2 linked regions of the Azospira inquinata genome follow. The protein of the gene in region 2 binds, or shares a complex with, the protein of the main gene of each other region. Links are inferred from orthologs where the notes say so. Each region holds a gene or a part of one and is shown on either strand. Other genes may lie near its edges.

Evidence for each region.
Region 1: the proteins of Azoinq_RS09250 (region 2) and uvrB are in contact, whole or in part, in a crystal structure (PDB 7EGT), measured with the Thermus thermophilus proteins. The link is inferred for Azospira inquinata from one-to-one orthologs. Residues at the interface, in WP_096412145.1 of Thermus thermophilus: His654, Arg656, Phe657, Gln666, Asp668, Glu669, Lys680, Arg681, Leu682, Ser683, Lys685, Tyr686, Ala687; in WP_096411307.1 of Thermus thermophilus: Glu23, Leu25, Arg26, Asp27, Gly28, Glu29, Arg30, Phe31, Arg55, Glu326, Asp327, Phe328, Glu379, Ser382, Gln383, His398, Gly400, Arg401.

Annotation. Positions count from the first base shown.
Region 1 is NZ_CP064782.1:3,198,214-3,214,016, reverse strand. The notes cover bases 823-3,781. They hold uvrB (excinuclease ABC subunit UvrB), read left to right. Parts: upstream 823-1,240; coding sequence 1,241-3,322; downstream 3,323-3,781. Other genes in these bases: Azoinq_RS14475 (low molecular weight protein-tyrosine-phosphatase), read left to right, coding at 3,408-3,781; Azoinq_RS14485 (amino acid aminotransferase), read right to left, coding at 823-1,097. In the rest of the region: more of Azoinq_RS14485, read right to left, coding at 1-822; more of Azoinq_RS14475, read left to right, coding at 3,782-3,929; Azoinq_RS14470 (Rne/Rng family ribonuclease), read right to left, coding at 4,021-6,789; 23S rRNA pseudouridine(955/2504/2580) synthase RluC, read left to right, coding at 7,203-8,189; Azoinq_RS14460 (HAD family hydrolase), read left to right, coding at 8,173-8,829; Azoinq_RS14455 (Rieske (2Fe-2S) protein), read left to right, coding at 8,808-9,161; Azoinq_RS14450 (S49 family peptidase), read left to right, coding at 9,171-10,136; Azoinq_RS14445 (SAM-dependent methyltransferase), read right to left, coding at 10,199-10,915; Azoinq_RS14440 (Maf family protein), read right to left, coding at 10,919-11,512; Azoinq_RS14435 (YceD family protein), read left to right, coding at 11,638-12,132; rpmF (50S ribosomal protein L32), read left to right, coding at 12,174-12,353; phosphate acyltransferase PlsX, read left to right, coding at 12,425-13,462; Azoinq_RS14420 (beta-ketoacyl-ACP synthase III), read left to right, coding at 13,464-14,423; fabD (ACP S-malonyltransferase), read left to right, coding at 14,457-15,383; 3-oxoacyl-ACP reductase FabG, read left to right, coding at 15,388-15,803. UniProt on the Escherichia coli protein: The UvrABC repair system catalyzes the recognition and processing of DNA lesions. A damage recognition complex composed of 2 UvrA and 2 UvrB subunits scans DNA for abnormalities.
Region 2 is NZ_CP064782.1:2,001,097-2,013,306, reverse strand. The notes cover bases 543-3,564. They hold Azoinq_RS09250 (UvrD-helicase domain-containing protein), read right to left. Parts: upstream 3,180-3,564; coding sequence 906-3,179; downstream 543-905. Other genes in these bases: Azoinq_RS09255 (HD-GYP domain-containing protein), read left to right, coding at 543-724. In the rest of the region: more of Azoinq_RS09255, read left to right, coding at 1-542; Azoinq_RS09245 (hypothetical protein), read left to right, coding at 3,700-4,116; leuS (leucine--tRNA ligase), read left to right, coding at 4,313-6,952; Azoinq_RS09235 (LPS-assembly lipoprotein LptE), read left to right, coding at 6,971-7,495; holA (DNA polymerase III subunit delta), read left to right, coding at 7,495-8,499; Azoinq_RS09225 (hypothetical protein), read right to left, coding at 8,687-8,962; Azoinq_RS09220 (glutamate-5-semialdehyde dehydrogenase), read left to right, coding at 9,115-10,371; Azoinq_RS09215 (chalcone isomerase family protein), read left to right, coding at 10,590-11,174; Azoinq_RS09210 (methylated-DNA--[protein]-cysteine S-methyltransferase), read left to right, coding at 11,227-11,772; site-specific tyrosine recombinase XerD, read left to right, coding at 11,819-12,210. UniProt on the Escherichia coli protein: A helicase with DNA-dependent ATPase activity. Unwinds DNA duplexes with 3'-5' polarity. Translocates on single-stranded DNA with 3'-5' polarity. Initiates unwinding more efficiently from a nicked substrate than double-stranded DNA.

The sequences.
Region 1 (15,803 bases), 1.2 Mb from region 2 along the record:
GTCTTCAGCTTTTCCACTTGTTCCTTGGAGAGGCCGGTGAAGGAGAACATCCCCCGTTGCTTCACCACAAAGGAGAAGTCCTGGGCCACGCCCTTGGCGTTGAGCTTTTCCACCAGGCTCAGGCGCATGGCCCGGATGCGGTCCCGCATACCGGACAATTCATCCACCCACTGTTGGTAAAGCTCGGGGGTATTCAGTACCGCCGCCACCAGGGCTCCCCCATGGGTCGGGGGGTTGGAGTAGTTGGTGCGGATCACCTTCTTCACTTGGGAGCGCACCCGACCCGCTTCTTCGCTGCTGGCGGTCACTACGGACAGGGCGCCCACCCGTTCTCCGTAGAGGGAGAAGTTCTTGGAGAAGGAGCTGGAGACGAAGAACTGCATGCCGGATTCAGCAAACAGGCGGGCGGCAATGCCGTCTTCTTCCAGGCCGTCGGCGAACCCTTGGTAAGCCATGTCCAGGAAGGGAATCAAGCCCTTGTCCTTGCACAGGGTGACCACTTCCTTCCATTGTTCCGCGCTCAGATCGGCGCCGGTGGGGTTGTGGCAGCAGGCGTGCAGAATGATGATGGACTTGGCTTCCAGAGCGGACAGGCTCGCTTTCATGGCGGCGAAATCCACACCCCGGGTGGCCGGGTCATAGTAGCCGTAGGTTTCCACGGTGAAACCGGCGGCTTCGAATAGGGCCCGGTGGTTTTCCCAGGAAGGATTGCTGATGTAAGCCTTGGCGTTGGGGAAGGTCCGCTTGAGGAAATCGGCGCCGATCTTCAGGGCACCGGTGCCGCCCAGGGCTTCAACGGTCACCACCCGGCCTTCCGTGACCAGGGGGGATTGGGCGCCGAACACCAGGGCTTGCACCCCCTTGTTGTAAGCGGCCAGACCGTCGATGGGCTGGTAGCCACGGGGAGGTTGGGCTTCCAGGCGGGCTTTCTCTGCCGCCTTGACAGCCGCGAGTAACGGAATCTTGCCGTTATCGTCGTAATACACGCCGACACCAAGGTTCACCTTGGTGGGGCGGGTATCGGCGTTGAACGCTTCGTTCAGGCCAAGGATGGGATCCCGCGGAGCTTGCTCCACGGCAGCGAAAATCGAGGTCATTAGGCACTCCTGGTTTGCCAGTCACGGGGCGCGGCGTCATGCGTCGAGCCTCGAATTGCGGAATAATAAAAGCCAAATTGCAACGCGCCCCGTGGAAGTCGAAAAAGCTCCTCAAAATCACGGGCGCAACTGATAATTCTACCATGACCCAAACACCCAACAGCAGCAATCCGCCCGAACCTTCCGAAACACCGGTGGTGACTTTCCCCAATAGTCCCTTTCGGCTGCACCAGCCTTTCCCTCCCGCCGGGGATCAGCCGGAGGCCATACGCCAGCTGGTGGAGGGCATTGGGGATGGCCTGTCCTTCCAGACCCTGCTGGGGGTGACGGGCTCAGGGAAGACCTACACCATGGCCAATGTAATCGCCCACATTGGGCGCCCGGCCCTGGTGCTGGCCCCGAACAAGACCTTGGCAGCCCAGCTGTATTCGGAATTCCGGGAGTTTTTCCCGGAAAATGCGGTGGAGTATTTCGTTTCCTACTACGACTACTACCAGCCGGAAGCCTATGTGCCTGCCCGGGATTTGTTCATTGAAAAGGATTCGGCCATCAATGACCACATTGAGCAAATGCGCCTATCCGCCACCAAAAGCCTGCTGGAGCGCCAGGATGCGGTGATTGTGGCCACCGTGTCTTGCATCTACGGCATTGGGGACAAACAGGATTATCAAAACATGATCCTCCACATCCGGACCGGAGACCGGATGGACCAGCGGGACATCATTAAGCGCCTGGCGGAAATGCAGTATGAGCGGAATGAACTGGATTTCCACCGGGGCACGTTCCGGGTGCGGGGAGACGTGATTGATGTATTCCCGGCGGAACACGGGGAATACGCCATACGGATTTGCCTCTTCGATGACGAAATCGAAACTCTCCAGCTCTTCGATCCTCTCACCGGGCACCTGATGCAGAAGCTGCCCCGTTTTACCGTGTATCCCTCCAGCCATTACGTGACGCCCCGGGAAACCGTGCTGCGGGCCATGGAGGGAATCAAGGCGGAACTGCGGGATCGGGTTGCCTTTTTCCATAAGGAAGGGCGCCTGGTGGAGGCCCAGCGCATCGAGCAGCGGACCCGTTTTGACCTGGAAATGCTCAATGAACTGGGATTTTGCAAGGGGATCGAAAATTACTCCCGCCACCTTTCCGGCCGTAAAGCCGGGGACCCGCCTCCCACCCTGCTGGACTACCTGCCAGCGGGTTCCCTGATGTTTATTGATGAATCCCACGTTTCCATTTCCCAGGTGGGGGGCATGTACAAGGGGGACCGGTCCCGTAAGGAAAACCTGGTGGAATATGGCTTCCGCCTGCCTTCCGCCCTGGATAACCGGCCCTTGAAATTTGCCGAATTCGAACAGCTCATGCCCCAGACCGTTTTCGTTTCCGCCACCCCAGCGGATTACGAGAAGCAACATCAGGGGCAGGTGGTAGAGCAGGTGGTACGCCCCACTGGCCTGGTGGATCCGGAAATCCAGGTGCGCCCCGCATCCACTCAGGTGGACGACCTACTGTCCGAAATTCACAAACGCATTGGTGTCGGGGAGCGGGTTTTGGTTACCACCCTGACCAAGCGTATGGCAGAGGATCTGACCGATTATTTGCGGGAAAACGGCATCCGTATCCGTTACCTCCATTCCGATATTGACACGGTGGAGCGGGTGGAAATTATCCGGGACCTGCGCCTGGGGGAATTCGACGTTCTAGTGGGCATCAATCTGTTACGGGAAGGGCTGGATATTCCGGAAGTCTCCCTGGTGGCCATTCTGGATGCGGACAAGGAGGGGTTCCTCCGTTCCGAACGTTCCCTGATTCAGACCATTGGCCGGGCGGCCCGGCACATTCACGGCACCGCCATTCTTTACGCGGATCGGATGACCGACTCCATGCAGCGAGCCATCGGGGAAACGGAGCGGCGCCGGGCCAAGCAGTTGGCCTTTAACGAGGCCCACGGTATCGTTCCCAAGGGGGTGGCCAAGCGAATCAAGGATATTATTGATGGAGTCTATGACGCGGATTCCGCTACCCGGGAACTGAAAGCAGCCCAAACCCAGGCCAATTACGAATCCTTGAGCGAAAAAGAAGTCGCTAAAGAAATCAAACGGTTGGAAAAGCAAATGCAAGAATTTTCTAAGAACCTGGAGTTTGAAAAAGCTGCGGCTTCCAGAGACCAGCTTTTCAAGCTCAAACAGGCCCTGTTCGGTGCCGTTGTGCCGGACAGTGAATAGGCACCAAGGCTGCACGGGGAGATTTTTTGCAGGTAACAACCAGGGCACCGGACTCACTTAGCGGTGGCCCCTGGAGGAGGCAGGCATGATAAAAATATTGTTCGTTTGCATGGGGAACATTTGTCGCTCCCCTACGGCCGAGGGCGTTTTTCGCCGTCTGGTGGAAAAAGCCGGGCTCACCGACCGTATTCTGGTGGATTCTGCTGGAACCCATGGCTACCACGTGGGCGAAGCGCCGGATTCCCGCACCCAGCGGGCGGCTCAGGCCCGGGGGCTGGACATTTCCACCTTACGGGCGCGCAAGGTGGTGGAAGAAGATCTGCGCAGCTTCGATTTGGTGTTGGCCATGGATAAAGCCAACCTGGAATTCCTGCGGGGCTTGTGCCCCCAGGAACGCAGCCATCGCTTGCGCCTGATGATGTCCTATTCCCGCCACTTCCACGAAGAAGAGGTGCCCGATCCCTATTATGGGCTGGGCCAGGGCTTCGATCTGGTGCTGGATATGCTGGAGGATGCCGCCCAGGGGCTGCTGGACAGTTTGCGTCGTGAGTTGGGGCTGACCCCGGGGGCCAAGGCGGTTGGGAATCGGGCCTCTCCGGCATTGTAGGAGCTGAGGGCAAACTCCGGGGGAGCATTCTTCCCTTTAGGGATAATAAAAAAGCCCGGTTTCCCGGGCTTTTTTATTGGGTGGAAGCGGTTTAGGCTTTAGGCCCAGTTTCCACCTGAACCAAGGGCTCGTTACTTACCGCCACGGGAGCGGGGCGGCGCCGACGGGGCTTGGGCGCTTCTTCCACCGGAGCCGGGACGGCAGCCAGAACTTTGGTCGGGCTGGTTTCCACCAGCACCAGGCCGCTACTGGCCAAAGCCTGATCCAAATCCACCGTCACCGGAGCAACCAGGGGGGCAGGGGCCGGAACTGCTTGTACCGGAGCCGGTTCGGGTTCGGCCTCAGTGACAGGGGTATGGGCGACGGGCGCAGGCACTTCTTCCTTAGCCTCTTCCACAACCGGAGCCGCTTCCTCTTGGGGGACGACCGGGGTCAGCGCGGGCTCCACCGGAGCCGGGACGGGAGCCGGAGCCACGGGGTCCTGAGCCTGGGCGACCTCGACAACCACCGGAGCCACTGCTTCTTGTTCAGAGACTTCCGGTGCCTGGGCGACCATCGGGACTGCTTCCGGAACAGAAACCAGCGGAGCAATCACGGCAGCTTCCTGATGGGCTTGAGGGGCGACCACCTCCGTGGGAGTGGGCTCGCTTACCCCCTCGTTCCGGGGGCTTTCTACACCGGCATCCGCCGTACCTTCCTGAGGCCGGCGTTCGTTGCGGTCCCGCCGGTTATTACGCCGCCCCCGACGTCCCCGACCATTCCCTTCCTGATTGGCGTTCGGGTCTTGGGCGTCGTTGTTGTCCTGGGGCGTCATCAAGGCGGCGGTCTTATTCATTTCCTCCGCCACCGGGGCCGTTTCTCCCCGATTGCTTTGACGGCTGCGACGTTCGCTCCGCTCCCCGTTGCCTTCGGTATTCCGTTCGCCGCGCTGGCGTCGGTTTTCCCGAGGTTCCCGCTGGGTTTCCTTGGGGCTATCCCCTTCGCTGGCAGCCCCGCTCCGTTCGTTGCGGGAGCCGTTGCCGTTACGGGATTCTTCGCCCCCGTTCCGGTTGTTGCGACCCCGACCCCGACCCCGACCTTCCCGGTTTTGATTGTCCCGGGGAGTGCTGCGGCTGCGGGTACGGGGAGTAGCGGCCGGTTCGGCTGCCGGTTCGGTCTTTTTGTTACCCCGGAACCAGGAGAAGATTTTGCCGATAATGCCGCCATCTTCCGTGGTGACCGCAGTCTTGGGCTCTTGGGCCATGGGGGCAGGCTGGGTGGGCGCAATGTGCTTCACGGCAGCTTCCTGCCGGGGCGCCGAAGTGGCGGCGGCCAGGGAAGGCAGCTTGTCTTCGTCTGCCGGCGCCGCAACCCGCTTGTAGGAGGGTTGGGCCGTCTCTTCTAGATTCAAATCCTCATGGCGCAGGCGCTCGATGGAGTGGGCCGGGGTTTCCAGGTGGATGTTGGGGATGAGCAGGACCGTGACCTTGTGGCGAAGCTCGATGGACTGAATTTCGTTGCGTTTTTCGTTGAGCAGGAAGGTGCCCACATCCACTGGCACTTGGGCATGGATGGTGGCCGTATTGTCCTTCATGGCCTCCTCTTCCAGGATGCGCAGGATGTGCAGGGCAGCAGATTCGGTGGAGCGGATGTGGCCGGTGCCGGTACAGCGGGGGCAGGTGATGTAGCTGGTTTCCGCCAAGGCGGGGCGGAGGCGCTGACGGGACAGTTCCATCAAACCGAAGCGGCTGATTTTGCCCATCTGTACCCGGGCACGGTCATGACGCAGGGCGTCCCGCAACCGGTTTTCTACTTCCCGCTGGTTGCGGGGGCTTTCCATGTCGATAAAGTCGATGACCACCAGACCGCCCAAGTCCCGCAGCCGCAACTGGCGGGCCAGTTCCTCGGCGGCTTCCAGGTTGGTCTTCAGGGCCGTTTCCTCAATGTCCTGACCCCGGGTGGCGCGGCCGGAATTGACGTCACAGGCCACCAGGGCTTCCGTGTGGTCGATGACGATGGCGCCGCCAGAGGGCAGATTGACCTGACGGGAATAGGCGGATTCGATCTGGTGCTCAATCTGGAAGCGGGAGAAGAGGGGAACATCATCCTCGTAACGCTTGACCCGATTGATGTTGTTGGGCATGACCGTGCCCATGAAGGCTTTGGCTTGCTCGAAAATTTCGTCCGTATCGATGAGCAGTTCGCCGATGTCCGGCTGGAAGTAATCCCGGATGGCCCGGATCACCAGACTGCTTTCCAGATAGATGAGGAAGGGGCCGGTCTGCTGGGCAGCAGCGCCTTCTATGGCGCTCCACAGTTGCAACAGGTAGTTCAAGTCCCATTGCAGTTCTTCCGCGCTACGGCCGATAGCGGCGGTACGGGCGATCAGGCTCATGCCCTGGGGGGCTTCCAGCTGATCCATGATGTCCCGCAGTTCGGCCCGTTCGTCCCCTTCCACGCGACGGGAAACGCCGCCGCCCCGGGGATTGTTGGGCATCAGCACCAGGTAGCGGCCAGCCAGGGAAATGAAGGTGGTAAGGGCTGCGCCCTTATTGCCACGTTCATCTTTTTCAACCTGAACAATGACTTCCTGGCCTTCCTTCAAGGCTTCCTTGATGGTGGCCTTGCCGGCTTCCACGCCGGGTTGAAAGTAGGAGCGGGAAACTTCCTTGAAAGGGAGAAAACCGTGTCTTTCCTCGCCGTAATTGACAAAAGCGGCCTCGAGACTCGGTTCGATGCGGGTAATGACACCCTTGTAAATATTGCTTTTGCGTTGTTCCTTGGCGGCCGATTCAATGTCTAGGTCAATTAATTTTTGACCGTCCACAATGGCGACACGGAGTTCTTCGGCCTGTGTCGCATTGAACAGCATGCGTTTCATTCGGTGGCTCCCGCGCTCATGCACGGACGGGCTCCCTACGCCGGTAGCGACACAATTAGTTGAAAATACGTGGTTTCATCCGGATTTCGGTATGGCAACTAAAGGTGGGAAAGTAATCGCTGAAAGCCCCGCAGCCCGGCTGAAAAATCAGGCTGCGTGACTCGCTGGGGAGGGAATCCGTACGTGCCAGTTAAGCGCAAAACGAGTAGTATCGCTGCTTTTGGTGAGCGAACTTAACCAGTTGGTTTTCACCGTTGCGACCTTGTGCAGGTTGGCACAAGCGAAAAATCTTTGGCCTGCCGGAATTCCCACCCCGTTTCCTTATCGGAATGTGGCCGGGGTAAGTCTGTTCGGTCTTATAGCAAGAATTGTTCTTTCGCAGGGGGGCTAAAACCTGCCCCAGTATATTCAAAATGACAGGCCTTAGCAAAAATTCTGTAACCAAGCTGATTATTGGCGAAGAAGAGGGTGGGCAACGCCTAGATAATTACCTCTTCCGCATTTGCAAAGGCATTCCTAAAAGCCACGTTTACCGCATCCTGCGTAGCGGCGAAGTCCGCATTAACAGCCGCCGGGTCGCGGCGGCCTATCGCCTGCAAGCCGGGGACCTGGTACGCCTCCCTCCCATGCGCTTCGCCGCCAGCGAGGCGGAAGAAGCCAGCGAAGAGGTGCGGGGGCAAGCCCTCAAGGCCGATTTACCCGTGCTCTACGAGGATGACGCCCTGGTCATCATCAACAAACCGGCGGGGATTGCGGTCCACGGGGGGAGTGGGGTGTCTTTCGGAGTGATCGAGGCCTTGCGTCAGCAGCGCCCCCAGGCCAAGTTCCTGGAACTGGCCCATCGTCTGGATCGGGAAACCTCAGGCATTCTCCTGGTAGCCAAAAAGCGCTCTGCTCTGACCGCCCTCCACGATATGTTTCGGGAAGGGGGGCGTGCGGATAAGCGCTATTTGACCCTGGTATCCGGGCGTTGGATGGACAAAGTGCGCAATGTGCGCCAGCCGCTGTTTAAGTATTTGTTGGACAACGGGGAGCGGCGGGTACGGGTAGCGCCAGAGGGCAAGCCTTCCCACACGGTCTTTCGTCTCATGTCCCGCTGGCAGCGGTTTTCCCTGCTGGAGGCCCAGTTAAAGACAGGGCGGACCCACCAGATTCGGGTGCATCTGGCCCATTCGGGCTTTCCCATTGCTGGGGACGATAAGTACGGGGATTTTGAACTCAATAAGGCCCTGCAAAAACAGGGGCTAAAACGCATGTTCCTCCACGCCTACCAAATGCGCTTTCCCCACCCACTGAGCGGGGAAACCCTGTCTGTGGAGGCCCCGTTACCCGCTCCTTTACAACAGTTTCTGGATTTTCTGAATCGTACGGAGTCTTTGGAATATGGCGCGTCGCTTTGATCTGGTGGTTTTTGACTGGGATGGCACGATTCTGGATAGCGCTGGCGCCATTGCCGGGGCCATCCAGGCCGCCAGCCGGGAATTGGGGGTAACGCCCCCCTCCGATGCGGCGGCCCGCCACGTCATCGGCCTAGGCCTGGAGGAAGCCTTGCGCTCCGCCGTACCCGGCCTGCCCCCCTCCCGTTACCCGGAAATGGTGGATAGTTACCGCCGCCATTACCTTTCCCAGGATCAGGACCTGGTGCTGTTCCCAGGCATTGAATCCCTGATTGCTCGCCTGGCGGAAACCAGCCATCTTCTGGGGGTGGCTACCGGAAAAAGCCGGGTGGGGTTGGACCGGGCCCTGCAACATAGTGGTTTGAGACGTTACTTCGATGCCACCCGTTGTGCCGACGAGTGTTTTTCCAAGCCCCACCCCCAGATGCTGGAGGAGTTGATGGAAGAACTGGCGATGCCCCGGGAGCGGGTGGTGATGATCGGGGATACTACCCACGATATGGAAATGGCCCGCAACGGCGGAGTTACCGGGGTGGCGGTCACCTATGGGGCCCATCCCAAGGCCCAGTTATTGGATTCAGGGGCGGCAGTCTGTTGTGATTCGGTGGAGGAGCTCCGGGAATGGCTGCTACAAAACGCCTGATTTGTGCTGCCTCGGACCTGGAAGAGAGTGGCAAAGGGGTGCGCTTCTCCTTTGTGCGCCGGGGCCAAGAGGTTCCCGCCTTTGTGGTCCGCTTTCGCGGCAAGGTATATGCTTACCTTAATCGCTGCACCCACGTGCCCGTGGAGCTGGATTGGCAGGAAGGGGAGTTTTTCGATTATTCCAAGTTATACTTGGTTTGCGCCACCCATGGCGCCCTTTACGCCCCTGAATCCGGCCACTGTCTGGGCGGACGATGCAACGGACGGGGATTGATTCCCCTCACCGTTGCCGAAGAAGGCGATTCCGTCTATCTGATGTCTGAAGAAGAATAAGCCCCTATCATGGATACCCCCCAACACCCCCCCTCCCAAGACCCTCAGTGGGAGCATAAGCTCCTGGAGAAGCTAGCCCTTTCCCATCTGGAGGAGCAGAAAACCCGCCGGCGCTGGGGGATTTTCTTCAAGCTTCTGGGATTTGCCTATCTCACTGCCATTCTGGTCTATGTGGTGGACTGGGGCGGTTCGGATAAATTGGCCGATGGCCGCCACACGGCGGTGATTTATCTCCATGGCACCATTGAAGCCAACGGAGAGGCAAGCGCGGAAAAAATCAACGCAGCCCTGGATTCCGCCTTTGAGGACAAGGGGACGGCCGGGGTTATCCTGCGCATCAACAGCCCCGGCGGTAGCCCGGTTCAAGCTGGGATGATTAACGACGAAATCCATCGTCTGCGCCAAAAGTACCCCAAAACCCCCCTCTATGTGGTGGTGGAGGATATGTGCGCATCCGGCGGCTATTACGTGGCCGTGGCCGGGGACAAGATTTTTGTGGATAAGGCCAGCATGATCGGTTCCATCGGGGTGCTAATGGATGGCTTTGGCTTTACCGGTACCATGGATAAGCTGGGGGTGGAGCGGCGCCTGCTGACCGCCGGGGAAAATAAGGGCTTTCTTGACCCCTTCTCCCCGGTGAATCCCAAACAGAAGGAATACGCAAAAACCATGCTGACGGAAATTCATCAGCAGTTCATCAGCGTGGTGCGTCAGGGGCGGGGCAAGCGCCTCAAGGAAACCCCGGACATGTTCTCCGGCCTGGTCTGGACTGGCTCCAAAGGAGTGGAGCTAGGGCTGGCCGACGGCTACGGCACGGTGGATTCCGTGGCCCGGGACGTCATCAAGGCGGACAAGATCCTGGATTACACCATGCGGGAAAACATCGCCGAGCGTTTCGCCAAGCGCTTTGGCGCTGACGTTATCCAGGGGGCCGTCCACTCCCTGAAGATGGAAGCCTCCGCCAAGGCGGAATAGGCTTTGCCCCCGGATGCCGGTTTTCCGGTGCCGCAAAAAAGGCCTCCTTTGGGAGGCCTTTTTTATTGGGCCAAGAACAAGAACACTGTGGGTTTTTTCTCCAGATCCGGCGGCAAAGGGGATGCCTTCCAGGCGCTTACGGTCTGGGTGCGGATGGCTTCGGAGGGGAGGGTGATATCCGTGGCCAGGCAAAGGAGGGTATTTCCCTGGCAGGCCTTGAGCAGGGATTCGAACATGGCCCGGTTACGGTAGGGGGTCTCGATAAAAATCTGGGTGCTTTGCAGGTACCGGGATTCCTTTTCCAGGGCTTTCAGCTTCTGGCCCCGTTCCTCTTCCTTGGCGGGCAGGTAGCCGTGGAAGGCGAAGTGCTGACCGGAAAGCCCTGACCCCATCAACGCCAGCAGCAGGGAAGAGGGGCCCACCATGGGAACCACGGGGACGCCCCGCTGCTGGGCTAGGCGTACCAAAGCCGCCCCCGGGTCGGCCACCGCCGGACAGCCGGCTTCCGATACCAGGCCTACATCTTGCCCTTGCAGCAGAGGCTCCAGGAGTGGAGGCACCTGTTCCGGGGTGGAGTGCTCATTCAATTCCGCGATGGGGATATCCCGCAACGGACGGGTAACCCCGGCGCTTTTCAGAAAAGCCCGGGCACTCTTGGCGTTTTCCGCCACAAAGCGCTCCAGCTGGCGTACTTGCTCCAGGACGGGAGGGGGCAGGACTTGTTCCGGGCTGTTGGGGCCCAGGGGGACGGGAATCAGGTAGAGGGTGCCAAAAGACATGGGCTAGAGAATGGGATAGTTTTCAAGTTTGAGAAAATCGCAGAGGGCGATTAAGGGGAGACCGATCAGGGCGTTGGGGTCATCCCCCCGGATGCTGCGCAGCAGGGCAATGCCCAGACCTTCACATTTTGCGGCGCCGGCGCAATTGTACGGCTGCTCCTGATGCAGATAGGTCTGGATTTCCTCCTCTGTCAGATCCCGAAACGTTACCAGGGTAGGAATCCCAGTAAGGTGCGCTTTGCCGCTACGAGCATTAAAGAGGCAGAGGCCGGTGAAGAAATTGACGGTTTTTCCGCTCATTAGACTGAGCTGGCGTACCGCGTTGGGGTGATTGCCCGGTTTGCCGAAGCGCTGTTGCCCCAGGTAGGCCACCTGGTCGCTGCCGATAATCAGGGCGTCTGGGTGCTGGTTGGCCACCGCTCGGGCCTTGGCTTCGGCCAGGCGCAGGGCCAGGGGTTCCGGTGCTTCATCCGGCAGAGGGGTTTCGTCTACCTGGGGATCGGCACAGAGAAAGGGAAGGTTCAGGCGTTCCAGGAGTTCCCGGCGATAGGGGGAGGTGGAAGCCAGCACCAGGGGCTGGCGTTGGGCGGTGGTCATAGGAGAATGGGCGTAGAAAACGGACTAGGTGGAGACCGTAAGGTCTTGCCTATTTTGAAAAAACAGGCGGGAAAAGTGGCTATTTCTTTGACACGGTAAGCCAAAAATAATATCATCCGCGCCCTATGTCGCAACAGAAAGTGATCGACAGCCAATCTTTTGCTAGGAATGTGGAGACCCAGGAAGGGCGACTACAGTTAGCAGACTTGACGCGGCTGCATGATTTGCTGGCAGAGAAAAGCGGCAGCATCCAGTATTCCCTCCAAGGGAAAGTTGGAAAGCGTGGCGAGTTGAGGTTGCGTTTGCGCGTGGCCGGGGTTCTTTCCCTGGTTTGTCAGCGCTGCCTTGAGCCCGTTGATTTCCCGTTGAGCGTGGATAGCCTTCTTGAGTTGGTGCCCGAAGGGCGCGAGATTTCTCAGGATGACCTGGAGGATGACTCCAGGGATTTTGTTCCAGCTTCCCGGGAAATGAATGTGGCCGCCCTGGTGGAAGATGAGGTCATTCTCAATCTGCCGGTGGTGCCCCGTCACGAACGCTGCGTTTCTCTACCGAAAGCTGATGATCAGAAGGAAGCCTCTCCTTTTGGGGTGTTGGCAAATCTGAAAACGCGACCGCAATAAAGCTGGCATTTGTAATTGGATCAATTTAGGAGTTTCCTGACATGGCCGTTCAACAAAACAAGAAGTCCCCTTCCAAGCGTGGCATGCACCGTGCCCATGATTTTCTGACCAACCCGGCTCTGGCCGTGGAACCCACCACCGGCGAAACCCATCTGCGCCACCACGTGAGCCCCAACGGCTTCTACCGTGGCAAGAAGGTCACCCAGGCCAAGGGCGAGTAATCTCCCCATTCCAAGGCAGGCGGCCCCGTTGCGGGCCCCTGCCTTTTCTTTTACCCAATTCGAGCCCTCGGATGGGAATCACAATAGCGATTGATTGCATGGGCGGTGACCACGGTCCCCGCGTTACCGTGCCGGCGGCGCTTGCCTATTTGTCTGGCGCTGAAGATGTGGAAGTCGTCCTGGTTGGCCAGGAAGACAAAATTCGGGCCGTTCTGCCCACCCCCCTGCCTCCCCGGGTGTCCATTAAGCATGCCAGCGAAGTGGTCACGATGGACGATCCCCCGGCTCAGGCCCTGCGCAACAAAAAGGACTCCTCCATCCGGGTGGCCGTGAATATGGTCAAAGCCGGAGAGGCGGATGCCTGCGTTTCGGCGGGCAACACGGGGGCCCTCATGGCCATTTCCCGGTTTGTGCTGAAAATGCTGCCGGGCATTGACCGTCCTGCCATTTGTACCGTGCTGCCCACCATGCGCAGCCATGTCTATATGCTGGATCTGGGGGCCAATGTGGATTGCGGCCCGGAAAACCTGCTCCAGTTCGGCATCATGGGGGCCATGTTGGCCTCCGCCATCGACAAAAAAGAGCACCCCAGCGTGGGCCTGCTCAACATCGGCGAAGAGGACATCAAGGGCAACGACGTGGTGAAGCACGCCGCCGAACTGCTCAAAGATTCCGGCCTCAACTTTGTCGGTAATGTGGAAGGGGATGGGGTCTTTAAGGGCGACGCGGACGTAGTGGTTTGCGACGGTTTCGTCGGCAATGTGGCCCTCAAGACCACGGAAGGCCTGGCTCAGATGCTGGCCTTCTTCCTCAAAGAGGAGTTCCGCCGTAATTGGCTGACCAAACTCATTGCCCTGATTGCCCTGCCAGTCCTCAAGGGCTTTAAGAAACGGGTGGATCACCGTCGCTATAATGGGGCCACCCTGTTGGGCCTGAAGGGCATTGTGGTGAAGAGCCACGGCTCCGCCGATGCCTTTGCTTTCCAACATGCCATCGCCTGTGCTGCCGGAGAAGTCCGGGGCAAGATGCTTGAATTGATTTCCGGTCGGGTGGCCCGTTACGCCCCCGCCCTGGCTGAATCCACCCATTCTCATCAGGAGTCGCCCTGACATGTTTGCCAAAATCACTGGTGTTGGTAGTTACCTGCCCGACCGGGTGGTCACTAATGACGATCTGGTTGCCCAGGGTGTGGATACCAGCGATGAATGGGTGGCGACCCGGACGGGCATTCGTTCCCGCCATTTCGCCGAGGCAGGCCAGACTTCTTCCGATCTAGCCTTTCATGCCGCCAATCGGGCCCTGGCCCAAGCTGGGGTTGAGGCGGGCGATCTGGATCTGATTATTGTCGCCACCTCCACTCCGGACTTTATTTTTCCTTCCACCGCCTGCCTGTTGCAGGGGCGCTTGGGAAACAAGGGGGCGACCGCCTTCGATCTCCAGGCGGTTTGCTGCGGTTTCGTCTATGCCTTGGGGGTGGCGGAAAAATTTATTCGTTCCGGCTCCCATAAGCGGGCCCTGGTGGTGGGGGCGGAAGTATTTTCCCGCATCCTGGACTGGCAGGACCGGGCCACCTGCGTCCTCTTTGGCGACGGGGCTGGTGCGGTGGTGGTGGAGGCCTCGGAAACCCCGGGGATTCTGGCTACCACCATGCACGCAGACGGCAGTATGGCGGGCATGTTGTCCGTGCCCGGCCAGGTGAGCGGCGGCCAGGTCATCGGTGACCCTTTCCTGCGCATGGATGGCCAGGCGGTCTTCAAATTTGCGGTGCGCATTCTGGCGGAAGTGTCCGGGGAAACCTGTGCCGCCGCAGGCGTGGCGCCGGAGTCCGTGGATTGGCTCATTCCCCATCAGGCCAATATCCGCATTATCGAATCCACGGCAAAAAAAATGGGGCTGCCCATGGAGCGGGTGATTGTTACGGTGGATCACCACGGCAACACCTCCGCCGCTTCCGTTCCCCTGGCCCTGGATGAAGCCATGCGCAGCGGGCGCATTCAGCCGGGGCAGAAGGTGCTCCTCGAAGGGGTAGGGGGCGGGTTTACCTGGGGTGCCGCCCTGGTGCAGTTTTAACGTCCCGAGCCATCGGGCAACACGGAGAAAAAAATGAGCTTTGCGTTTGTTTTTCCCGGACAGGGTTCCCAATCCATCGGCATGATGGCGGCCTACGGGGACGCGCCGGTGGTGCGCGCCACTTTTGATGAAGCTTCTCGGGCGTTGGGCGAAGATCTGTGGCAACTGGTGGCCGAAGGCCCAGCGGAAGCCCTGGCTCAGACCGTCAATACCCAGCCCGTCATGCTTACCGCGGGAATCGCCGTGTGGCGCCTGTGGCAGGAAAAGGGAGGCAAGTGTCCGGCGGTGCTGGCCGGCCACAGCCTGGGGGAATATTCCGCCCTGGTGGCCGCTGGCGTCCTGCCTTTTGCCGAGGCCGTACCCCTGGTGCGTCTGCGGGCTGCGGCCATGCAAGAAGCGGTGCCTCTGGGGACCGGCGCCATGGCGGCGGTTCTGGGCTTGGATGATGCCGGGATTTTGGCGGCCTGCGCCGAAGCAGCCCAGGGCGAGGTGGTGGAGCCGGTGAATTTCAACGCAGTGGGCCAAACCGTCATTGCCGGTCACAAGGATGCGGTGGAACGGGCCATGGTCCTGTGCAAGGCCAAGGGCGCTAAGCGGGCCCTACCGCTGCCCGTGTCTGCCCCCTTCCACTCCAGCCTAATTCGCCCGGCGGCGGAAAAACTGGCCCAGCGCCTAGAAGCCCTGGACTTTGCTGCCCCCACCATCCCGGTCATCAATAACGTGGATGTGAAGGTAGAAACCGCACCGGAAAAGATCAAGGACGCCCTGGTGCGCCAGGCTTTCCATCCGGTGCGCTGGGTGGAAACCATTGGCAAAATGGCCGAAATGGGCGTCACTACGGTAGCGGAATGCGGTCCGGGCAAGGTCCTGGCCGGACTCACCAAGCGTTGCGCCGACGGCGTAACGGGGGTGGCCCTGGCGGATGCGGGCGCCATCGAAAACAACCTTTCTCTGGAGTAAGAAGATGGTGCTGGAAGGACAAGTTGCGCTGGTCACCGGGGCCTCCCGGGGAATCGGCCAGGCGGTGGCCCGGGAACTGGCTCGCCAAGGGGCCACGGTAATCGGCACGGCCACCACGGAAGAGGGCGCCGGGCGCATTACCGCCTATTTGCAGGAAGCCGGCGCCAAGGGGCAGGGGGCGGTACTGGAAGTGCGGGACCAAGCCCAGGTGGATGCTCTTATCGCTCGCATCGAAAAAGAATTTGCTCCCGTGACCATCCTGGTGAATAACGCCGGGATCACTCGTGACAATCTGGCCATGCGCATGAAGGACGATGAATGGGATGGGGTGATCGACACCAACCTGAAGTCCGTTTTCCGCCTCTGCAAGGCGGTAATGCGGGGCATGATGAAAGCCCGCCAAGGACGCATCGTCAACAT
Region 2 (12,210 bases):
GCTGGGGGCGGCCATCGCCAAGCGGGATTCGGACACCAACAGCCACAATTTCCGGGTCACCTATTACGCCTGCTGTCTGGGGGAAGCCCTGGGCCTGAAGGGCAAGGCCATGCGCTCCCTGATCATCGGCGCCTTTCTCCACGACGTAGGCAAAATCGGCATCAGCGACGCCATTCTGCTCAAGCCCGGCCCCCTCACCCCGGAGGAATTCGCCATCATGCGCAGCCATGTGCGCCTGGGGGTGGAAATCCTGGCCCCCTCCGAGTGGCTGGGGACGGCCCGGGAGGTGGTGGAATTCCACCACGAGCGTTACGACGGCAGCGGCTATCTGCAAGGTCTGAAGGGGGAAGCCATTCCCCGCAACGCCCGTATTTTCGCCGTGGCCGACGTCTTCGACGCCCTCACCAGCCGACGTCCCTACAAAGATCCCCTGGGCCTGCAAATCGTGCTGGACATGATGGCCCGGGAATCGGGCAGCCATTTCGACCCGGCCATTCTGCAAACCTTTCTGGCCAAGGCCCCCCTGCTCTACGCCCGGGTTCAGGCCCTGGACGAAGCCGGGCTGGTGGATTTGCTGGCGGGGCGGATACGCCACTACTTTTTCCGGGGCCTGCTGGACCCGGTGGCGCGCAAAAGCTTTGTGGCCAATGCGCGGCACCGCCTGGGCCTACGCCCGGCGGAGGTGGGGGACCGGCCGGAACACCAGACGGGGCGCCTGGGCTAGGGCCCCTCGCCCGGAAAGCCTTGGCAGACGGGGGTGACAAGGGCCACCCCGGGGTAAAGGCTAATGGACAAGCCTGCTGGCCCGCCCACCGGGTACAAGCAATACGGACGCCCCTTTCCCGGGGCCGCCGAGGAAGATCAGCCAACCACGGCCATTCCCGGCCAGTTTTTGGGGCCAGCCTTTAAAGAGGGGTGAGCTTGGCGTATTCCAGGGCCAGCCACTTCATCCCGGCGCCGCCGAAATTGACCTGGACCCGGGCGTCCGCCCCCCGGCCTTCACAGGCCACGATCACCCCTTGACCGAATTTGGCATGGGCCACCCCCTGGCCCACCCGCAGGCCGCTGCCCGGCACCGTGGCCGGGCCCGTGGGGGCGCTGTCCCAGCCTCCGTAGCTGGGGGAGGATTCCCCTGCCCCATAGCCCGTTTCCGCCGCCCGGTTGAGGCGCAGCAGCAGGGCCGGGGGAATTTCCTCCAGGAAGGAGGACACCAGGCAATAGCGGGTCTGGCCGTGGAGCATGCGGGTCTGGGCGTGGGAGAGGTAGAGCCGGTCCCGGGCCCGGGTAATGGCCACGTACATGAGGCGCCGCTCTTCTTCCAGCCCCCCCGCGTCCAGCAAGGCGTTTTCGTGGGGAAAGAGACCCTGTTCCAGGCCGGAGATGAAAACCACGTCAAATTCCAGGCCCTTGGCCGCATGGACGGTCATGAGCTGGACCGCCTCCTGGCCTTCCCCGGCTTGGTGTTCCCCCGCCTCCAGGGAAGCGTGGGCGAGGAAACGGCCCAGCATGGTTTCCGAGGCCGGGTCCAGGGGCGCCGCTTCCGTGCCCCCCGCTTCCGCCACGGCCAGGGGATCCGCTTCCCCGGGGACAAAGACCGGGTCCAGGGCCACCAGATTGGCGTCGTCCCCCACGAAGGCGGCGGCGGCGTTGATCAGTTCGTTCAAGTTTTCCAGCCGTTCCTGGCCGTCTTTTTCCGTGCGGTAGTGGGGGGCCAGACTGCTCCGTTCCACCACGTGTTCCACCATTTCCGGCAGGGGCAGGCTGCGGGTTTCCTGGCGCAGTTCCTCCACCAGGCGGATGAAGGCCCCCACACTGGCTCCGGGCTTGCCGGGCAGTCCGGCGGCGGCGTTGTAGAGGCTGGAATTGCCCCGGTGGGCGGCCTCCTGGAGATGTTCCAGGGTCCGGGCGCCGATGCCCCGGGCAGGGAAATTCACCACCCGCAGAAAAGCGGTGTCGTCATCCGGATTGGCGATGAGGCGCAGATAGGCCAGGGCGTGTTTCACTTCCTGGCGTTCAAAAAAGCGCAGGCCCCCGTACACCTTGTAGGGCACGGCCCGGGTGAAGAGTTCGTGTTCCAGCACCCGGGACTGGGCGTTGGAGCGGTAGAGCAGGGCGATCTGGTTGCGGGGCACCCCGTCCCGCACCAGTTCCCGCACCTCTTCCACCATCCAGCGGGCTTCGTCCAGGTCGGAGACGGCCTCATAGACCCGGATAGGCTCCCCGGCCCCCTGGTCGGTCCACAGGTTTTTCCCCAGGCGCCCCTCGTTGTGTTTGATGAGGGCGTTGGCCGCATCCAGGATATTGCCGTGGGAACGGTAGTTCTGTTCCAGGCGGATCACGTTGTCCCCGGCGAATTCCCGCTCGAAGTCCCGCATATTGCCCACTTCCGCGCCGCGAAAGGCGTAGATGGACTGGTCGTCATCCCCCACGGCGAACACCGCCGCCCCCGGGGCACCGGTGACGCTCCCTTCCATGCCCGCCAGGAGCTTCAGCCAGGCGTACTGGAGCCGGTTGGTATCTTGGAATTCATCCACCAGGATGTGGCGGAAACGTTCCTGATAGTGGCGGCGCAGGGGCTCGTTGCGGCTCAGCAGTTCAAAGCAGCGCAGCAGCAGTTCGGCGAAATCCACCACCCCTTCCCGCTGGCACTGGACCTCGTATTCGCTCCACAAATCCACCCGGCGCCGGGTGTAATCGTCCCAAGCCTCGGCCTGGGCCGGACGAATGCCCTGCTCCTTGTGGGCGTTGATGAAATTCATCAATTCCCGGGGGGGGAATTTTTCATCGTCCACATTGAGGTTTTTCAGGAGGCGCTTGATAGCCGCCAGCTGATCCGCGCTGTCCAGGATCTGGAACAGGGCGGGCAACCCGGCTTCCTTGTGGTGGGCCCGAAGCAGCCGGTTGCAGAGACCGTGGAAGGTGCCGATCCACATGCCCCGGGTGTTGATGGGCAGCATGGCCGCCAGCCGGGCCTGCATTTCCTTGGCCGCCTTGTTGGTGAAAGTCACCGCCAGCAGGCCATGGGGACTCACCTGGGAGGTGGAGATGAGCCAGGCGATGCGGGTGGTGAGCACCCGGGTCTTGCCCGACCCGGCCCCCGCCAGAATCAGGGCGTGCTGGGGCGGCAGGGTTACGGCTTGGAGTTGGGGAGGATTGAGGTGGGCAAGCAGGTCGGACATGGCAAGGCTTTCGGAAGGACGGGGAATTATAGCCGCCCCAGGCGCCTTGCCCCCGGTCGCCGGTGGTCAGCGACGGGGTCGGCAAGACGGAACTTTCCGGGGAGGCCCCAGGAAGTCCCCCCAACCTCCCCCGTTTTTCCCCGCGCCCCACAGCATCCATGAGCTCTGGCATGGCTTTTTTGCCCCGTAACCGCCCTCCGCTCCCCCGCCTTCCCCGGTTTCCATGACAGAGGGAAAAATGTCCATCCGGCGCCCAGGCCCGCCCTACTTGGCCCTGGGAAGTTTTTGTTGCGCCGCAGCAACAAAGATCAAAACGGCGTGGCTTACCTACGTAATATCCGCAGTAACCCTATAAATCCAGTGGGTTATAATACGTATTGCAATGCAACAGAAACGGCTACCGGAGGGCGCAGATAAGCGTCTTTCCCGCCTCCTCCGGCGTCCCTTCCTGACCACTCACCGTTCCCAACGCGGCCTGGCCGGGAGCCGGTTCTGGACATAACCAGAAAGGAAGCAAACCATGAAAACACCCATGATCCTGCCCTGGGTCGCCCACAAAGCGGGCCTGAGCGAAGCGGAAGCCCGCGCGCTCTGGCAACGGGCCCAGGAAGAAGCCGCCACCCTCTGCCAGCAGCGGGACGGCAACGATTTCGCCAGTCAGGCCCTGGAACGGCTCCTGACCCTGGCCAAGATTGACCACGATGCCATTCCCCGGGAAGGGAAGACGGGCACCACGGATCAAGCCCCCTGCCCCCCTTGCTTCACCGGTGTGGCCCTGCCCGCCGCCTATGCGGAGGCCGCCCCCAACATGAGCTGGATCTGGGGTCACCAGGGGCGCATGGCCCAGTTCGGCCTGACCGCCGCCGTCAATGCGGCCAAGTTCTGGCAGGACACCTGGAACGGCCTGTTCAAGCCCTATGTGCGCTTCGGCAGCTAAAGGGCGCCCCGCAAGAATTGCAGTAACTCCTCCTCTGTAGTCTGTAGCTTGTTTGACGGCGTCGGGATCACTCCTGACGCCGTTTTTTTATGGCCATCGGCCCCGCCCGGCCCGGCCCACCGTGATTCGGTCCCAGGCCCGAGGGGCGAGCGGTTATAATTTCGTCCTTTGAAACACTTCATTCTGGCCCGACCCCATGCAGGAAAAATATCAAGCCGCCGCCGTGGAAACCGCCGCCCAACAGCACTGGGTTCAAACCCAGGCCGCCCGGGCCGTGGCAAACCTCTCCCAGCCCAAGTACTACTGCCTGTCCATGTTCCCCTATCCCTCCGGGAAGCTGCACATGGGCCACGTGCGCAACTACACCATCGGCGACGTGCTTTCCCGCTTTCACCAGATGCAGGGCTTCAACGTGCTCCAGCCCATGGGCTGGGACGCCTTCGGCATGCCGGCGGAAAACGCCGCCATCCAGCACCAGGTGCCTCCCGCCCAATGGACCTACGCCAATATCGATTACATGCGCAGTCAGCTCCAACGCCTGGGCTTCGCCATCGACTGGGAACGGGAAATCGCCACCTGCAAGCCGGACTACTACCGCTGGGAACAATGGCTGTTCACTCGGCTCTTTGAAAAGGGCCTGATCTACAAGCGCCTGGGCACGGTGAACTGGGACCCGGTGGACCAGACCGTGCTGGCCAACGAACAGGTCATCGATGGCCGGGGCTGGCGTTCCGGCGCCCTGGTGGAAAAGCGGGAAATCCCCATGTATTACATGAAGATCACCGCCTACGCCGAAGAACTGCTGGCAGACCTGGATCAGCTGGAAGGCTGGCCCGAGCAGGTACGCCTGATGCAGAAAAACTGGATCGGCAAGAGCACCGGCGTGCGCCTAGCCTTCCCCTACGAGCTGGACGGTAAAGCCGACAAGCTGTGGGTTTTCACCACCCGGGCCGACACCTTGATGGGGGTCACCTTCGTGGCCGTGGCCGCCGAACACCCCCTGGCCACCCGGGCCGCCCAGAACAATCCGGAACTGGCCGCCTTCATTGAGGAATGCAAAAAAGGGGGCGTGGCCGAGGCGGATATCGCCACCATGGAAAAGAAGGGCATGCCCACGGGCATCTTCGTCCAGCACCCCCTCACCGGCGAAAAGGTGGAAGTGTGGGTGGGCAACTACGTGCTCATGAGCTACGGGGAAGGGGCCGTCATGGCCGTCCCGGCCCACGATGAACGGGATTTCGCCTTTGCCCAGAAATACGGCCTGACCATCAAGCAGGTCATCGCCGCAGCAGGGGAAAGCTTCAGTCTGGACGGCTGGCAGGAATGGTACGGGGACAAGACCCGGGCCGTCTGCGTCAATTCCGGCAAATACGATGGCCTAGCCTATGAAGCCGCCGTGGACGCCATTGCCGCCGATCTGGCCGCCAAGGGCCTGGGGGAAAAGAAGGTTCAGTTCCGCCTGCGGGACTGGGGTATTTCCCGGCAGCGCTACTGGGGCTGCCCCATTCCGGTGATCCATTGCGACAGCTGCGGCGACGTGCCCGTGCCCGACGACCAGCTGCCCGTGGTGCTGCCGGAACAGGTGCAGGTCACCGGGGCCGGTTCCCCCCTGGCGAAAATGCCCGAATTCTATGAAACCACCTGTCCCAAGTGCGGCAAACCGGCCAAGCGGGAAACGGACACCATGGACACCTTCGTGGAGTCTTCCTGGTACTTCCTCCGCTACGCCAGCCCGGACAGCGACCAGGCCATGCTGGGCAAGGAAGCGGCCTACTGGTGCAAGGGCGGTATCGATCAGTACATCGGCGGCATTGAACACGCCATCCTGCACCTGCTCTACTCCCGCTTTTTCACCAAGCTGATGCGGGACGTGGGGGTCTTCGACTTCGGCGACACCCAGCTGAAGCTGGACGAGCCCTTCGCCAACCTGCTCACCCAGGGCATGGTGGTGGCCCCCTCCTTCTTCCGGGAAGACGCCAGCGGCAAGAAACAGTGGTTCAACCCCACGGAAGTGGATGTGACCACGGACGACCGGGGCCGCCCCGTGGGCGCCACCCTCAAGGCCGACGGCCAGCCGGTGGTGATCGGCGGCACGGAAAAGATGTCCAAGTCCAAGAACAACGGGGTGGATCCCCAGGCCCTGATCGACCAGTTCGGGGCGGACACCGCCCGGCTGTTCATCATGTTCGCCGCCCCCCCCGACCAGTCCCTGGAATGGTCCGACGCCGGGGTGGAAGGGGCCCACCGCTTCCTCAAACGGCTCTGGAAGCTGGTCTATGAACACACTCTGGAAGGCCCGGTGGAAGCTTGGAACGGGGAACAGCCGGCGGAAGACCTGGCCACGCCATTGAAGGATTTCCGCCGCCACCTGCACCAAACCATTGCCAAGGTGACGGACGACTTCGGCCGCCGCAAGCAGTTCAACACCGCCATCGCCGCCGTGATGGAACTGCTCAACGCCTACGCCAAGCTGGACAGCGACTCGGACGCCGCCCGGGCGGTGAAACAGGAAGCCCTGGAAGCCGCCGTGCTCATGCTCTACCCCATCGTGCCCCACATCGGCCAGGCCCTTTACGGGGAACTCCGTCCCGGCGCCGACGCGGGCCGTCAGGCCTTCCCCAAAGCCGATCCCGCCGCCCTGGTGCAGGACGAGGTGGAACTGATGGTGCAGGTGAACGGCAAGCTGCGGGGCCGCATTACCGTGGCCGCCACCGCCGACAAGGGGGCCGTGGAAGCGGCTGCTCTGGCCTCGGAAAGCGCCCAGAAGTACATGGAAGGCAAGGCCCCCAAGAAGGTGGTGGTGGTGCCCGGCCGTCTGGTCAATATCGTTGTTTAAGCCCCGAGGAGAGCGTCCGTGCGCCGCCTGATCCTGCCCTGTCTGGCCCTGCTGGCCGGCGTCCTGATGCTCTTCGCCGCCGGTTGCGGCTTCCAGCTCAAGGCGCCCCCGGCCCTGCCCTTCCACACCATGAAAATCGATCTGCCGGAAAACTCGGACGTGGGTATCTACCTGCGCCGGGCCATCCGCACCAGCAGCACCACCCAGCTGGTAGATAAGGCGGAGGACGCGGAAGCCATCTTCGTCCAGACCAGCTACCTGCAACAGCGGGATGTGCTGTCCTATAGCGGCGGCGGCAAGATTCAGGAATACCAGCTGCGGATTCTCATCGCCTATCGCATCACCGACCCCAAGGGTCGGGACCTAACCCCGCCGGTGAACCTCACCCTGCACCGGGACATGACCTACGGGGATAGCGAAATTCTCTCCAAGGAGCAGGAAGAAACCATGCTCTGGAAGGACATGCAGCAGGATGCGGCCCAGCAGATCATGCGCCGTCTGGCCGCCATCAAGCCCCTCAATCCGGACGACGAGGACGAGTAGTGGCCCAGCTCAAGGCTGAGCAACTGACGGCCCAGCTGGAGCGGGGCCTGGCCCCCCTCTACACCCTGTACGGGGACGAGCCCCTGCTGGTCATCGAGGCCGGGGACGCCATCCGGGCCGCTGCCCGGCACCAGGGGTTCAGCGAACGGGAGGTGCTGGTAGCCGGCCCGGGCTTTAACTGGAATCAGCTGGCCCAAGCCTGCGGCAACCTTTCCCTGTTCGGGGAACGGAAACTCATCGACCTGCGCATTCCCACGGGCAAGCCCGGGCGGGAAGGAGGCCAGGCCCTCCAGGAATTCGCCCAGCGCCTAAGCCCGGACATCCTGGTACTCATTACCCTGCCCGAGCTTTCCTGGCAGGAAGAAAAATCCGCCTGGTTCACCGCCCTGACCCAGGCCGGCACCCTGGTCAAACTCAATGCCCCGCCCCTGGCCGAGCTGCCCGCCTGGATCGCCGGGCGCCTGCAACGCCAGGGCCAGAGCGGGGACCGGGACGCCCTCCAGTTCATCGCCGAACGGGTGGAAGGCAATCTCCTGGCCGCCCACCAGGAAATCCAGAAAATTGGCCTGCTCTATCCCCCCGGCCCCTTGAGCCTGGAACAGGTGCGAGAAGCGGTGCTCAACGTGGCCCGCTACGACATCGACGATTTACGCGCCGCCCTCCTGGCCGGGGACATGGGCCGTCTGTGCCGCACCCTGGACGGCCTGCGCCAGGAGGGGGAAGCCCCGCCCCTGGTGCTGTGGGCCCTCACCGAGGAACTGCGGGCCCTCGCCGCCATCAAGACCGGTCTAGTGGCTGGGCGCCCTTTGGATTTGCTGTGCAAGGAACAGCGGGTCTGGGGCCCCCGCCAGGCGGCCATGAAGCGGGCCCTGCAACGCCTGGATCTGCACCGGCTGGTGCGGGGACTGGCCCAGGCCGCCCGTATCGACCGCTGCATCAAGGGTCTGGAGCCGGGCAATGTGTGGGAAGCCTTCCTGCGCCTGGGCCTATCCCTGAGCGTCTAAGCCCAGGGGCTCGGTAAACGGCAAAAGCCCGGGCAACCGGGCTTTTTTCTTAGCTTCTGGCTGGGGCCAGGGAGAATGCTAAGGGTCAGACCCTGGGGCTCCCGCCGGCCATCCGGGGCGGAAACCGTTGCCGCCCACCTGTTTGCCGGGCTCCCCCGGCCACCACCGTTCCCGTTATCAAGACAACTCAGGCGGCTTTTTCCCCACCGGCAGGGGGAACATCGTCCGCTGCCGGTGCCTCCCCATCGGCCTCTTCCCCCTCCAGGTGTTCCCAGGCGCAATCCACATCATGGCCCTTGGGACGCAGGGCGGGCAAGGGGGTTTCCCGGACCAGACACTCGCCTTTGCAGTTGTCGTCCACCACCACCACGCCCACCTCGGCATCCACCTTCCGGTCCCCGTCCCAGTAGCTGCATGTGGCGCATACCTGGATTTCATTGGGGAGAATTAACTTGCGACTCATCGGGAACTCCTACGAAGTGCGGTCTCTGTGAGGGACTCTGACAGCAGCTTGGGGCGAAAGTTTAGTCTATATCCGCACTTTCAGTAAGGACATGGGGGGTTGGGGCCTCGGGGACCGCTATAATGGGCCCTTCCCCTGGACGCCGAAACATCATGGATATCAAGGACTACATGCACTCCCTGGGCCGCCAGGCCCGCGCCGCTTCCCGGCTCATGGCCAAGGCCGACACCAACGCCAAAAACCAGGCCCTGAAAGCTATCGCCAGCGCTATTCGGCGGGAAGAAGCCGCCCTCCTGGCCGCCAACGGGGAAGACCTGGCTGCCGCCCGGGCTGCCGGACTGGCCAGCGCCATGCTGGACCGGCTCACCCTGACCCCGAAAACCGTGGCCACCATGGCCGCTGGTCTGGAACAGATCGCCGCCCTGCCCGACCCCATTGGGGAAATGACCGATCTGCGTTTCCGCCCCTCGGGCATCCAGGTGGGCCACATGCGGGTGCCCCTGGGAGTCATCGGCATCATTTACGAAGCCCGGCCCAATGTGACCGTGGATGCGGCGGGGCTGTGCATCAAGTCCGGCAACGCTTCTATCCTCCGGGGCGGCTCGGAAGCCATTCGCAGCAACCGGGCCCTGGCGGCCCTGGTCCAGGAAGGGTTGGAAGCCGCCGGTCTGCCCGCCGAGGCGGTCCAGGTGGTGGAAACCACGGATCGGGCCGCCGTGGGGGAACTCATCACCATGCGGGAATTCGTGGACGTCATCGTGCCCCGGGGGGGCAAGGGCCTCATCGCCCGGCTCCTGGCCGAATCCCGGGTGCCCATGATTCAGCATCTGGACGGCAACTGCCACGTTTATGTGGATGAGGGGGCCGATCCGGCCAAGGCCCTGAAAATCGTGGAAAACGCCAAGACCCAGCGCTACGGCACCTGCAATACGGCGGAAACCCTGCTGGTGGCCCGCTCCGAAGCCGCCGCCCAGCTCCCCGGCCTGGCCGCCATGCTGACCGCTAAAGGGGTGGAAATCCGGGGCTGCCCGGAAACCCAGGCCCTAGTGCCCACGGCCAAGGCTGCCACGGAAGCGGACTGGGGCGAGGAATACCTAGCCCCCATCATCGCCGTAAAGGTGGTGGCCGGGCTGGACGAAGCCATTGAGCACATCAACCGCTATTCCTCCGGCCACACGGAAGCCATTGTCACCGAGGATTACAGCCACGCCATGCGCTTCCTCCGGGAGGTGGATTCCAGTTCCGTGATGGTCAATGCCTCCACCCGCTTTGCCGACGGCTTTGAATACGGCCTGGGGGCGGAAATCGGCATTTCCACGGACAAAATCCACGCCCGGGGCCCGGTGGGCCTGGAAGGCCTCACCAGCCAGAAATGGGTGGTACTGGGGAACGGCCAGGTGCGTAGCTAAGGCCCCAGGGGGGCGGGCAGCCCATGCCGCCCCGGTGCCGAGCGGGGATGGGGCCCCAGAGGGCGGGCCCGGGGGAACTCCCCCATGTTACCGGTTTCCAACCGTCATGCTTGCCCCCGGTCCTGCCCCATTCAGCCGGGGAGCTTGAGTTTAAGGGCAGCAAGCGGACCCTGCCCCGCCTTATCCAGACGGTCCGTCCAAAATCAGGAGACAGCCCCATGAAGCACCCCTTGCTCACCACCCTGCTGGCCGCCACCCTACTGGTCGCCGGCCTCAACGCCCGGGCTACGGAAGTGGCCGGTGTACGCTTCGACGACCGGCAGCACCTGGAACAGCAGGAGCTGGTGCTGAACGGGGCGGGTCTGCGCTCCAAGTTTTTCATCAAGGTCTACGCCATGGGCCTTTACCTGCCGGAAAAAAAGACCGATGCGGCCGGAGTGCTCAATAGCAAAGGCCCCAAGCGCATTACCATCGTGCCCCTCATGGAACTGAGCGCCCAGCAGTTTGTGGAAGCCCTTTCCGGCGGCATTGAAAAAAATCTCAGCGACACGGAAATCGCCCCCCTCAAGGACCGGCTCCAGACCTTCGACAACACCCTATTGGCCCTGGGCAAGGCCAGCAAAGGCACCCCCATCGCTTTGGACTGGGTGCCGGGCAAGGGTACCCGGCTGGTGGTGGGTGGCCAGGCCAAGGGCAATCCCATCCCCGGGGAAGACTTTTACCGGGCCCTGCTGCGCATCTGGCTAGGGGACAAGCCCACCCAGGGCGACCTGAAGGACAACCTGCTGGGCAAGGCCTCCTGATCCATACACATCGGGGGCCCAGCCTCCGGGCCCCTCAGGCCTCGCCGCGACCATGACCACGCCCCTTGCCCCTTCCTCTGCTCCGGAGATCTCCCCCTCCCCCGGGCCTTTTCAGGCCGTAGTGGCCGCTCCCGGCTTTGCCCTGGGGCTGCGCTGCGAAGGGGAAAGCTTAACCGGCATCCACTTCCTGCCCCCGGGCCCGGCCCGAGCTGGGACCACGCCCCTGGCCCGGGAGGCGGCCCGCCAACTGGCGGCCTATCTCCAGGATGCCCGCTTTGCCTTTGACCTGCCCTTGGCGCCCCGGGGGACCCCGTTTCAGCACCGGGTCTGGCTGGCCATTGCCGCCATTCCCCTGGGACAGACCCAAAGCTACGGGGAGCTGGCCCGGGCCTTGACCTCCTCCCCCCGAGCCGTGGGGGGCGCCTGCGGGGCCAATCCCCTACCCCTGGTGGTGCCCTGCCACCGGGTGATTGCCCAAAGCGGCCGCCTCAACGGCTTCGCCCATGAAAAGGAAGGCCAGGGGAACGGCTTTTATCTGAACATCAAACGCTGGCTACTGGCCCATGAAATCCCGGAGCGTTACACCCTCCGCCCCTGACGGGGAGGAAAAACCCCACCGCCCGGACCCGGCCGACCAGGGGGAAATGGACGCCTTCTGCGACGCCCTGTGGCTGGAAGACGGCCTGGCCAAAGCCTCCCTGGACAGCTATCGGAGCGACCTTCTGGGCCTGACCCTGTGGCTCATGGAACAGGGCTGCCCGGGCTTGGCCGGAGCGGATGAAGCCGCCCTGAGCGCCTACCTGGCCCACATCGCCCAGGCGCATCGGGCCAGTTCCCAGGCCCGCTGCCTATCCACCCTGCGCCGTTTTTACCGCTGGCAGCTGGCCCAGGGCCGCATCGGCGCCGATCCCACCCTGCGCCTCTCCATGCCGGTCAAGCCTTCCCGCCTGCCCAAGGTGCTTTCCGAAGCCCAGGTGGAAAACCTGCTGGCCGCCCCGGACTGCACCACCCCCCTGGGCCAGCGGGACCGGGCCAT